DNA from 3 places in the Paenibacillus sp. FSL R10-2788 genome. Region 3 is predicted to be linked to each of the others. Evidence: riboswitches for the same ligand, from Rfam matches in the RefSeq annotation. Region 3 holds a riboswitch; each other region holds the start of a gene.
What was found. Region 3 has a riboswitch for thiamine pyrophosphate ahead of NSQ50_RS09230 (thiamine phosphate synthase). Riboswitches for the same ligand answer to the same signal wherever they lie in the genome.
Positions count from the first base shown of each region.

Region 1: linked by a shared signal. The riboswitch ahead of NSQ50_RS12775 (ABC transporter ATP-binding protein) and the one ahead of NSQ50_RS09230 (thiamine phosphate synthase) in region 3 are both predicted to bind thiamine pyrophosphate.
Region 2: linked by a shared signal. The riboswitch ahead of NSQ50_RS02110 (ABC transporter substrate-binding protein) and the one ahead of NSQ50_RS09230 (thiamine phosphate synthase) in region 3 are both predicted to bind thiamine pyrophosphate.

Region 1 covers NZ_JBBOQA010000001.1:2,910,142-2,913,420, reverse strand. The annotation lists gene NSQ50_RS12785 (amino acid ABC transporter permease) at 1-393, opposite strand, end outside; gene NSQ50_RS12780 (amino acid ABC transporter substrate-binding protein) at 447-1,283, opposite strand; TPP riboswitch at 1,506-1,609, shown strand; gene NSQ50_RS12775 (ABC transporter ATP-binding protein) at 1,808-2,503, shown strand; gene NSQ50_RS12770 (ABC transporter permease) at 2,484-3,260, shown strand; gene NSQ50_RS12765 (ABC transporter substrate-binding protein) at 3,257-3,279, shown strand, end outside.
Region 2 covers NZ_JBBOQA010000001.1:470,134-473,412, forward strand. The annotation lists gene NSQ50_RS02110 (ABC transporter substrate-binding protein) at 409-1,458, opposite strand; TPP riboswitch at 1,620-1,730, opposite strand; gene NSQ50_RS02115 (hypothetical protein) at 1,889-3,279, opposite strand, start outside.
Region 3 covers NZ_JBBOQA010000001.1:2,134,589-2,137,867, forward strand. The annotation lists gene NSQ50_RS09220 (GDSL-type esterase/lipase family protein) at 1-460, shown strand, start outside; gene NSQ50_RS09225 (SDR family oxidoreductase) at 697-1,569, shown strand; TPP riboswitch at 1,657-1,758, shown strand; gene NSQ50_RS09230 (thiamine phosphate synthase) at 1,874-2,479, shown strand; gene thiS (sulfur carrier protein ThiS) at 2,518-2,721, shown strand; gene NSQ50_RS09240 (thiazole synthase) at 2,777-3,279, shown strand, end outside.

The DNA.
Region 1 (3,279 bases), 780 kb from region 3:
ACGAGTCATCCCGACTGAGAAGGCAGCTTCCCATTGGCCTTTATGTATCGACAGGATAGCAGCGCGTACGATTTCCGATGAATAAGCCCCTACGCTAAGAGTAAATCCAATGGTGGCGGCAATGAAGGGGTCGAGTACAATACCAACAGCCGGCAAACCATAAAATATAATAAATAGCTGCACTAACAATGGGGTTCCTCGAATAACCCACACATAAAAACGGGCGATTAGCTTCGGAATTACCCACGGAGAAAGACGTGCCAGCGCGGTTAGGATCGCCAAAATCAATCCAAGCACAAAGGAAAGTAGCGCCAACGGAATGGTAAAAGCCACCCCGGCTTTTAGCAGGGGTAGCAGTGTGTCTAAGAAAATTTGTATTTTGCGGTCATCCATTATTCAGACATCCTTTTTAGCTTCCAGGCTTAATTAGCCTTGCTAGCCTTGTATTATTTTGAAACGTCAGCTCCAAAGTATTTCTCGGAAATTTTCAAGTACGTTCCATCACTCTTCATCTCTGTAATCGCATCACTGACCGCTTTCACCAGCTCATCATTACCTTTCAGGAATACCGCGGCACTTTGTGATCCTTCAGGAATCTCATCAACCACTTTAATTTTTGCATCTGGTTTTTGTTTTTTTAGATCCAGATAAGACAAGCCATCATTCACAGTTGCATCAATACGTCCCGAAGTCAGCAGGTCCATCGCTTGATTGAAACCATCTGTAGCTACGATTTCAGCACCGTTCTCACGAGCGATATCGGATAAATTACTTGTCAGGGATTGTCCGGCTTTTTTACCTTTAAGATCGGCAAAGGTCTTAATATCCTCATTGTCTTCGCTCACGATCAATACTGCTTTGGATACGATATAGGGTTCAGAGAAATCATATTTCACTTTGCGATCTTCGTTAATGGAAACTTCATTGAAAATGACATCAAACCGTTTCGCATCCATCCCAGCAAAAATACCATCCCACTGAGTTTCAAAAAATTCAGCTTTGACACCTAAACGTTTGGCTACTTCTTCAGCAATTTCCACGTCAAAACCAGTCAATTTCCCCGCAGTGTCATGATAAGTAAAAGGTGCATAAGTCCCTTCTGTACCTATCCGCAATTTGCCGCTGGCCTTCACAGCCTCCAAACTGTTTTGCGCTGAAGATGCTGTTCCACCATTCGTTCCAGCTGTTGGTTCAGCAGCCGTATTGGTATTCGAATTATTGCCGCAAGCCGCTACAAGGACCACGGTTAACGCCAATATAATAGTTAAACTCCATTTTTTCATTATTAAATCCCCTCTCTCTATCCGGTTTTTTTCCGGTAAATTGAATAGTACACTGCCATCACATGATCGTCAATACTTTTTTCCGATTATATACATCGGAATTATAATATTAACTAGATTCCTACCTATATCTTACCCAATCTTGGATTAATCCTTCACTTCTTTCTCTCTTTACTTCTCAGAAAGATATGGTATATTTATTAACAAATTAATATGGACCTGTTATTTCACTAGGGGAGTCGGCCGACTGAGACGGAGCTTCAAGCTCCGGACCCTTGGAACCTGATCTGGATCATACCAGCGGAGGGAAGTGGAGCAGAATTTTCATCAAGCATGTTAAGTGTTATTATGCAGAATGAACTTTTTGACCCATTCATTTCCTCTGGAAATGGATGGGTCTTTATTTGTTTAGGCGCTCCACAAAAATTTTAGGAGGTTAGATCATCACGACCATTTTATCTATTCAAGGCCTAACCTACTCTTTTCCGGAATCTGAGCAACCCCCTGTATTCGCAGATCTATCCATGGATATCAGGCAAGGGGAATTCGTCTCCGTAGTAGGTGCTAGCGGATGCGGGAAAAGTACATTTTTCAAAACGATTGCCGGTTTACTCGAACCTACTCACGGAAAAATAAAACTCTCTACGCACCCGTCAACCGCTAGTCGTTTAGGCCAGATCGCTTATATGCCTCAGCAGGATTTATTGCTGCCTTGGAGGACAGTGCTCGACAACTGCCTTTTGCCTTGGGAGATCAAGCCCAGATTCAATAAACAAGAAACGATCACTCAGATTCGGGAAATGTTGACCCGCTTCGGCTTAGCAGATGTAGAGAACGCTTATCCCCATGAACTTTCGGGTGGAATGAAACAGCGAGTCGCATTTCTGCGCACCTTAGTGGCTGGAGGCGGAAGTGGTCTTATGCTGCTGGATGAGCCCTTTGGCGCTCTCGATGCCATGACCAAACGCGAGATACACCGTTGGCTGTTGGAGTTATGGGGTGAATTGAATCAGACGATTATGCTCATCACTCATGATCTGGAAGAAGCACTATTGCTCAGTGACCGGATTTATTTATTATCTGGCGGTGCGCACAGCGAATTACAGGAGATCGTTGTGGATCTACCAAGGCCAAGACATTATAAGATGAACTATGAACCCCGGTTTATAGCACTACGGGAAGAGTTGGAGCGAAGATTGCATGCAACCTTTACCTTTTAAAAAACATCTAGACAATTATGGTCCCTTCGTTCTTCTGGTACTGCTCATTCTTGTAATCTGGGAGTCAGCTGTTCGCCTTCACATGATTCCAGCCTTTATTCTCCCTGCACCTTCATCTATTGGCTTCGCATTGATCGAGCACAGGCAATTATTATTCGGACAGCATTTATTGGCAACGTTACAGGAGATACTGGTGGGTTTTGTCCTTTCTGTTATTTGTGGTGTATTGCTGGGCACTGGAATGTTCCTGTATCGCCCCATAGAAAAGGCCATCTATCCCTTTCTTATCATTAGCCAGACGATCCCATTAATTGCGCTATCCCCCATTTTTATTATGTGGTTCGGATATTCGCTGTGGAGCAAAGTGGCTGTGGTGTTTTTGACGGCTTTTTTTCCAGTCGTAGTGAGTACATATGATGGACTTCGTACAAGTGGCCAGACTTACAAGGACTTATTATTAACATTTGGTGCAAACCGCTGGCAGCTGCTTGTCAAAACCCAAATTCCACTGGCGTTGCCTGCTTTTTTCTCTGGCTTAAAGCTGTCCATTGTATACTGCGTCATCGGAGCTACTATCGGGGAATGGCTCGGCGGCAGTAAAGGACTCGGTTACTTCAGCCGCAGAATGGCCGGAAATATGCAGAGCGATGAAATGTTCGCGGCTGTATTTCTGCTGTCCGCGCTTGGTGTGGTGCTTTTTCTGGCGATAGCTTTACTCGAACAATTATTTTTAAAGAAAAGAGGATCAAACCAATGAATCATTTAAAATCCCCACA
Region 2 (3,279 bases), 1.7 Mb from region 3:
ACGTCCAACCTTCTTGGTTCTGAAAGCCGTCTTTTTGAACTCTTAAATTATAAGGTAAGTTCAAAAAGCCAACTTTGATAACGAAGTAACTCAGGAAGCAAACTCGACATCGAATCTTGAACGAACTTGGGAAGTCCGGTACTCACGTAGCACATCACTACGCTCCGTTCCTCCTTCCTCAAGTAACGTCCAACCTTCTTGGTTCTGAAAGCCGACTTTTTGAGCTCTTAAATTATAAGGTGAGTTCAAAAAGCCAACTTTGATAATGAAGTAATTCAGGAAGCAAACTCGACGTCGAATCTTGAACGAACTTGGGAAGTCCGGTACTCACGTAGCACATCACTACGCTCCGTTCCGTTCCTCCTTCCTCAAGTGACGTCCAACCTTCTTGGTTCTGAAGTCCGCTCTCTACTCCGCCGGTAAAAAATCATTACTGAATGCACTAGCAGCATCCAGCGGTTTATCCAGCAACTTCAGATCATACATCCAGTCGCCGTAATTTTGCCAGACCTCGGTTTTTTGCTCGCCCCAGCGGGCAGCATCGTCCTTGTATTTTGGGCTAAGCCATTTTTGGCTAGCTAGGACAAGGTCGGCGTCCAGGTCAGGAACGGCCTTCGATAACATACCGGCAGCCTCTTCCGGATGATCAATAGCATATTGATAACCTTTTGATGTGGCTTTCATGAAGGCCTTCACCAGCTCAGGATGATCTGCAATTTGCTTCTCACTCGTCGTCAGCACAGGCGTGTAATAATCGAGCTGTGGCGCATAATCCTTTAAGTACAGCATATCCAATGGCTGGCCACGCAACTCAGCCTCAACTCCAGTCCAAGCGTAGAAAATCCAGGCGAAATCAATGTCACGTTTGACGGCGGTAAAATAATCAGCTTCACCGATACTGATCAGCTTCACCTTTTTCACATCGCCACCTTCAGGATCCATGATGGCCTTCATGGCTGCTTCTTCGGCCGGTGAGCCCCAGCCTCCGTAGGTTTTACCTTCGAAATCCTTTGGTGATTTAATATTGCGATCTACTGGAGCGGCGAATCCCGATGTATTATGCTGAATAATAGCTGCTATCGAGACAAGGGGTACGCCTTGTAGACGGGCTAGCGTTAATCCTTCTTGGGCGCTGATGCCAAATGCGGCTTCGCCAGAAGTAACCATAGTATCAGAACCCGCTGCGCCTGGTTGAACGATTTCGACGTCCAGACCTTCTTCAGCGTAGTAACCAAGATCCTTAGCTACGTATAGACCGGTATGATTCGTGTTCGGTGTCCAGTCGAGTGCGACTTTAACTTTGGTGAGCTCTTTTGGAGCATCCGTGCCAGCCGCTGCAGTTGGATCAGTAGCATTTGCTTTGTTTCCGGCTGTATTCCCATTGTTGCTGCCGCATCCGGCAATGGCAAGAATGAGTACACAGGTGAGGCACAACGTAAGTGCTTTTTTGAGGTGCATGTCTTCTTCTCTCCTTTAAGGTTACAAGAATCCCGTCTTCACAACATGAACCGTAAAGTGTAGTATGTACGTTTTTCTACATCTTTTAGTGATCTTACAAAAAAAGCGCCCCGAGTGATCGGGACGCTGGCTTGGCGCAAGGTTAGTCAAGGTCACAGGGACCAGAACCAATTGGCGATTCCTACGCTGGCATTATCCAGATCAGGTATAAGGGTCAGTATCTTGTGGGATACAATCTCAGCCGGCCAATTCCAGCACCCCTGGTTCTATGAAGTTAACGGGTATTTCTATGTGCAATATAAGTAAGTATAAGTTTTGTACCCATACTTTATATCTTATATTTCTCGCATACGGTGTATTATAGACGGCTGTACTCGGAATGTCTAGTAGTGCACTCCTGAATTTTTCCAATCCAGTAGTTTCTTTTTTGCTAGTCTAGATCTTTATATTTCTTGCGGTGACGCCGTTTAAGCTCACTAACCAGCGCCCCTAGCGTGAGGACAACGCTGATCAGAATCCCGCTCATGATCACGAAGAGGGCAAGAAATTCAAAGGGGGAATAACCAATCATTTTACTCCATTGGATTTTTCCATCCAGATCGTCAATGACCTGATTCATGCCGTAAATCCCGCTTACTACCGTAAATACAGTGAGAATCATCAGCAGATTATCCCGTCGCTTGGATTGAAACTTATCCTGATACTGAAACAGGTCATTTAAGGTTTCTTTCACTTCCTCGAACAAAGCGTCGTTTCCGTATACTTTACGCAGCTGAAGAAATATCTCCCGGCCCTGCGACTGGGAAATCAACTCCAAGAAGTAGAACTTTGCCGAGAACTTATTAATGGAGTAGATTAGATTGTCTATTTCCTCATAATCATGATTAATCCGAAGTCGGGAGTGCATGTTGGCAAGCTTTAGCAGAACGATTTTGTGGAAAATATTGAGTAAAAATCCGTAATAATATTGCCCGTACATCTGGTTGGCTAGACTAACAGCAATTTCCTGTTCAGCGCGGGTCATGCAGCAAAAGGTCTGCTCATTCATCATATAATACGTGTCTGGGCCCCAGCGATTATAGGAATGCTCATGACAATAGTTTGCAATATACGCTGGATCGCTTGCACTGGCATAGGGCTTTCCGTTCAGATCAATTCCATCAAGCTGTGAGGCGCGATAGCGTAGATTTACACTAATCTCATCAGAACTTTCTTCATTCTGAAAGCCGTAAAAAGCTTGTACCTGCATTCTTTCATCTACGAAAAAAGGAAGGGTCTCAAAATAAGCCCCATTGATATCCGATTGATCCAGATATGGCTCCAGTCCATCCACCAAATTTCGGAAGACAAAATCCTCTACCATCTCATAGGTCTGTTCCCCGCAATGAATATAAGTGTAGTCATCCTGTATGAAGGTTTTCTCTAGCGCACGGAAACGATCCGCGAATTCTAGGGCAATACTAAAGGGAATCGAATCCCCCTCCAGCTGGACACGTATCGTCACGAATCCAAGCTGAAAGGGACATATGAATATATCCGTCGAGAGAATTTTGAAAAATATAGATTGCTGCGGAATCTCCAGAATGCAGTCGAGATTATTTACTCTGGAAAAACGGCGAAACGAGTCGGCATCCTTCCTGCGCGGAAAAAGGACGTGTGCGGCAAACGGTAAATAGGTGCGCTCCATTCGTTCATGGGAAACACAGTAACCTTCTCCATAATAGGCAGCTTCCAGTTCTTTGTTATCCAGAAAAAAACGTGTGAATCCGTCGTCCTGTAATTGCTGGATAAGCTGCTTAGAATCGCCCTTTTTTATAGAGA
Region 3 (3,279 bases):
AATGAAAGTGGAAAGATCAGATCTTGCCTATTATCCGAAAGGTAAGCTGTCAGGTGAAACGATGGGTGCTATTCTCTACGATGTTTACCAAGTAAAGTTTGCTAATAAACCTAAGTACATGACTGATTATAACGGCACAGCAGTAGTGCCAGGAGATCCTGGTTATGATTTCAATCTGGATCCAGGAGCTAGAGGAGCGATGTACTATCCACTTGTATCCTGGCAGCAGCTGGTTGATACAGCGGACATTTCTCCCTTTTTAATTTCAAAAGTGAAAAGTGCTTATGAATTAGGGCTTATTAGATCTGAAGTGGGGATTGCTAGAGGTCAAATGGTCAATGGGACAGAACTAGAACCTAAAGCCATAGTGACCCGGGAGAAAGCAGCTAAGGCTCTTTATTTTATGTGGGTACTGGAACATGAAGTGAATGCAGAAAATCATGTTTCTTCTTTGAAATAGTTAGGGTGAACAATTCAAGGCACAGCAGCGGTGCTGTGCCTTTTTGTATGCAGTGAAGTCCTCTCCACTTACAGCAGTTTACATCCACGGTTGTTTATTTCTACTTGCATTGTGGTAAGTAAGATTCGTAAAGCGATTTAAGAAAATGACAAACCCAGCGTATAAACGTGCATTGTTGTGCCATCCTAAGATGATCAGTTAACTATCAATTTGCTTAACGAGAGGAGATAGGGAAGATGTCAGGCAATAATAAACAAGCTACAAAAACCTTACCCCCACAGGAGCAGCATCATCAGCCAGGGATTGAGAGTGAAATGACGCCGCTGCCCAAATACGAGCCGGCAAATTATAAAGCAGCAGGTAAACTGCAAGACAAGGCGGCGTTGATTACCGGTGGAGACAGCGGAATTGGGCGTGCAGTTGCTGTGCTTTTTGCTAAAGAAGGTGCTGATGTGGTCATTTCATATCTTAATGAACACTCAGATGCAGAGGAAACTAAACGTCAGGTCGAGCAGGAAGGCCGCAAATGTATCCTAATTCCAGGTGATATCGGTGACGAGAAATTCTGTAAGGATCTTATTAAACAGACGGTAGAGGGCTTAGGAAAGCTTGATATTCTCATCAATAACGCGGCGGAGCAACATCCGCAAGCTAAGATCGAGGATATTACTTCCGAGCAGCTAGAGCGTACTTTCCGTACGAATATATTTGCGATGTTCTATTTATCAAAAGCAGCTATGCCTCATTTAAAAGCGGGATCTACAATTATAAATACAACTTCAATTACCGCTTATCGCGGAAGCCCGCAGCTGCTGGACTATTCATCAACTAAAGGAGCTATCCTTAGTTTCACACGATCTTTGTCCACGAATCTGGCGGAGAAGGGCATACGGGTAAACGGTGTAGCACCAGGTCCAATCTGGACACCGCTAATTCCCTCTACCTTTGATGCGAAGCAGGTTAGCGAGTTCGGAGGCACGCAGCCTATGAAACGGCCTGGACAACCAGAGGAGCTGGCGCCAGCTTATGTATATCTAGCCTCTGACGATTCCAGTTATGTGACTGGACAGGTTATTCATGTAAATGGTGGCGAGGTAGTAAACGGTTAGATTAGTACAGCTAATGTGAATAAATGGGTGTATTTCAATAAAAAAATATGTTACTATAAACCACGTTAGTATTTCAAAATTGTATATTTATGTCACTAGGGGTGCCGATTGGCTGAGACGGAATGGATTTCCGGACCCTTTGAACCTGATCTGGTTAAGACCAGCGTAGGGAAGTGGAGAACGAATTTCTGTTGTCGGGCTATTTGTAGTGCCGTCTATATACAGATTCTGACTGCCTTCCTTACGGGGGCAGTTTTTTTGTTTTTTACTGACCTACAGGGAAGTGAGAGAGAGGAGATCGCGAGTGGTACAAGCTGAGATCCATCTAATATCAGACGGCAAGCAGCAGTTGAGACAATTTGTTGAACTGGCTGTCACGGTGCAGACATGGGTCGATTATATTCACTTAAGAGAGAAGCAATGTCCAGCACGCGAACTGCTCTCTGCGGCACAGGAGCTGTTGGCTGCCGGTATACCCGCTACCAAACTGATAATCAATGACCGGATCGATGTAGCATTGGCAGCTGGTGCCGCGGGTGTTCAGTTGGCTGGGCACAGTCTGAGCCCGGTTACAGCCCGGCGAATTGCACCTCAGCTTTGGCTGGGGAGATCGGTTCATTCTCCGGAAGAAGCGGCGAATGCTTCAGAGCAGGGAGCTGATTATTGCTTGTTTGGTCATGTATTTCCCTCGGATAGCAAGTTAGGGCTGCCCGCACGTGGGCTAGAGCTGCTTGCAGAAACGGTGAAGACCAGTTCTATTCCTGTAATTGCGATTGGCGGAATTAGCCCCGCTAATGCGGCGCAGATCGTCAGGAAAGGTGCGGCAGGAGTTGCTGTGATGTCCGGTATTTGCGGAGCGGATGATCCTTATGAGGCCGCCAAAGCTATTCATAAGGCGGTTCATTCATAGCCTGGAGGTAACAGCATGGGCGAAGGGGGTGATTCAGAATGAAGCTGTTGATTAACGGGAAATCCGCAGAGTGTTCTGGTGGTATTCAAACTATAGCTGATTTGATCAGTCTTCCTGAGTGGTCGGGTCGTCTGATGATCATTGAGCTGAATGGAGAAATTGTCAGTAAGGAGAATTATGAAAGTACTGCTCTGAGCGAGGATGATCGTTTGGAACTGGTGCACTTTGTTGGTGGGGGTTGAGATGGAGCGGTATAGAATTTTGAGAAATTTATAAGAACCAAAGGGAGGTAATTTCATGCATGACCCGTTACATATTGGCGGCATCGAATTAACCAGTAGATTATTTATCGGAACCGGAAAATATAGCCGGAATACGCTGATTCCCGAAGTGATTGCTAGCTCTGGTTCTCAGGTAATTACTGTAGCGCTTCGCCGAGTGGACCCGCAAGGTGGAGCAGAAAATATCATGAACCACATTCCCGGCCATATGACTCTTCTGCCTAATACCTCAGGAGCGCGCACAGCGGAAGAGGCAGTCCGTATTGCGAGATTAGCAAGAGCTGCGGGACTGGGGAACTGGGTCAAGATCGAAGTGATCAATGATCAGAAATACCTGCTTCCAGATAATCTGGAGACCATACGAGCTACAGAGATTTTAGCAGCGGAGGGTTTTGTAGTATTGCCTTATATGAGTCCGGACCTTTCGGCTGCTTTACGTCTGAGAGATGCCGGTGCTGCTGCTGTGATGCCGCTTGGTGCGCCGATCGGGACGAATCGCGGCCTGCGCACCAAGGAGCT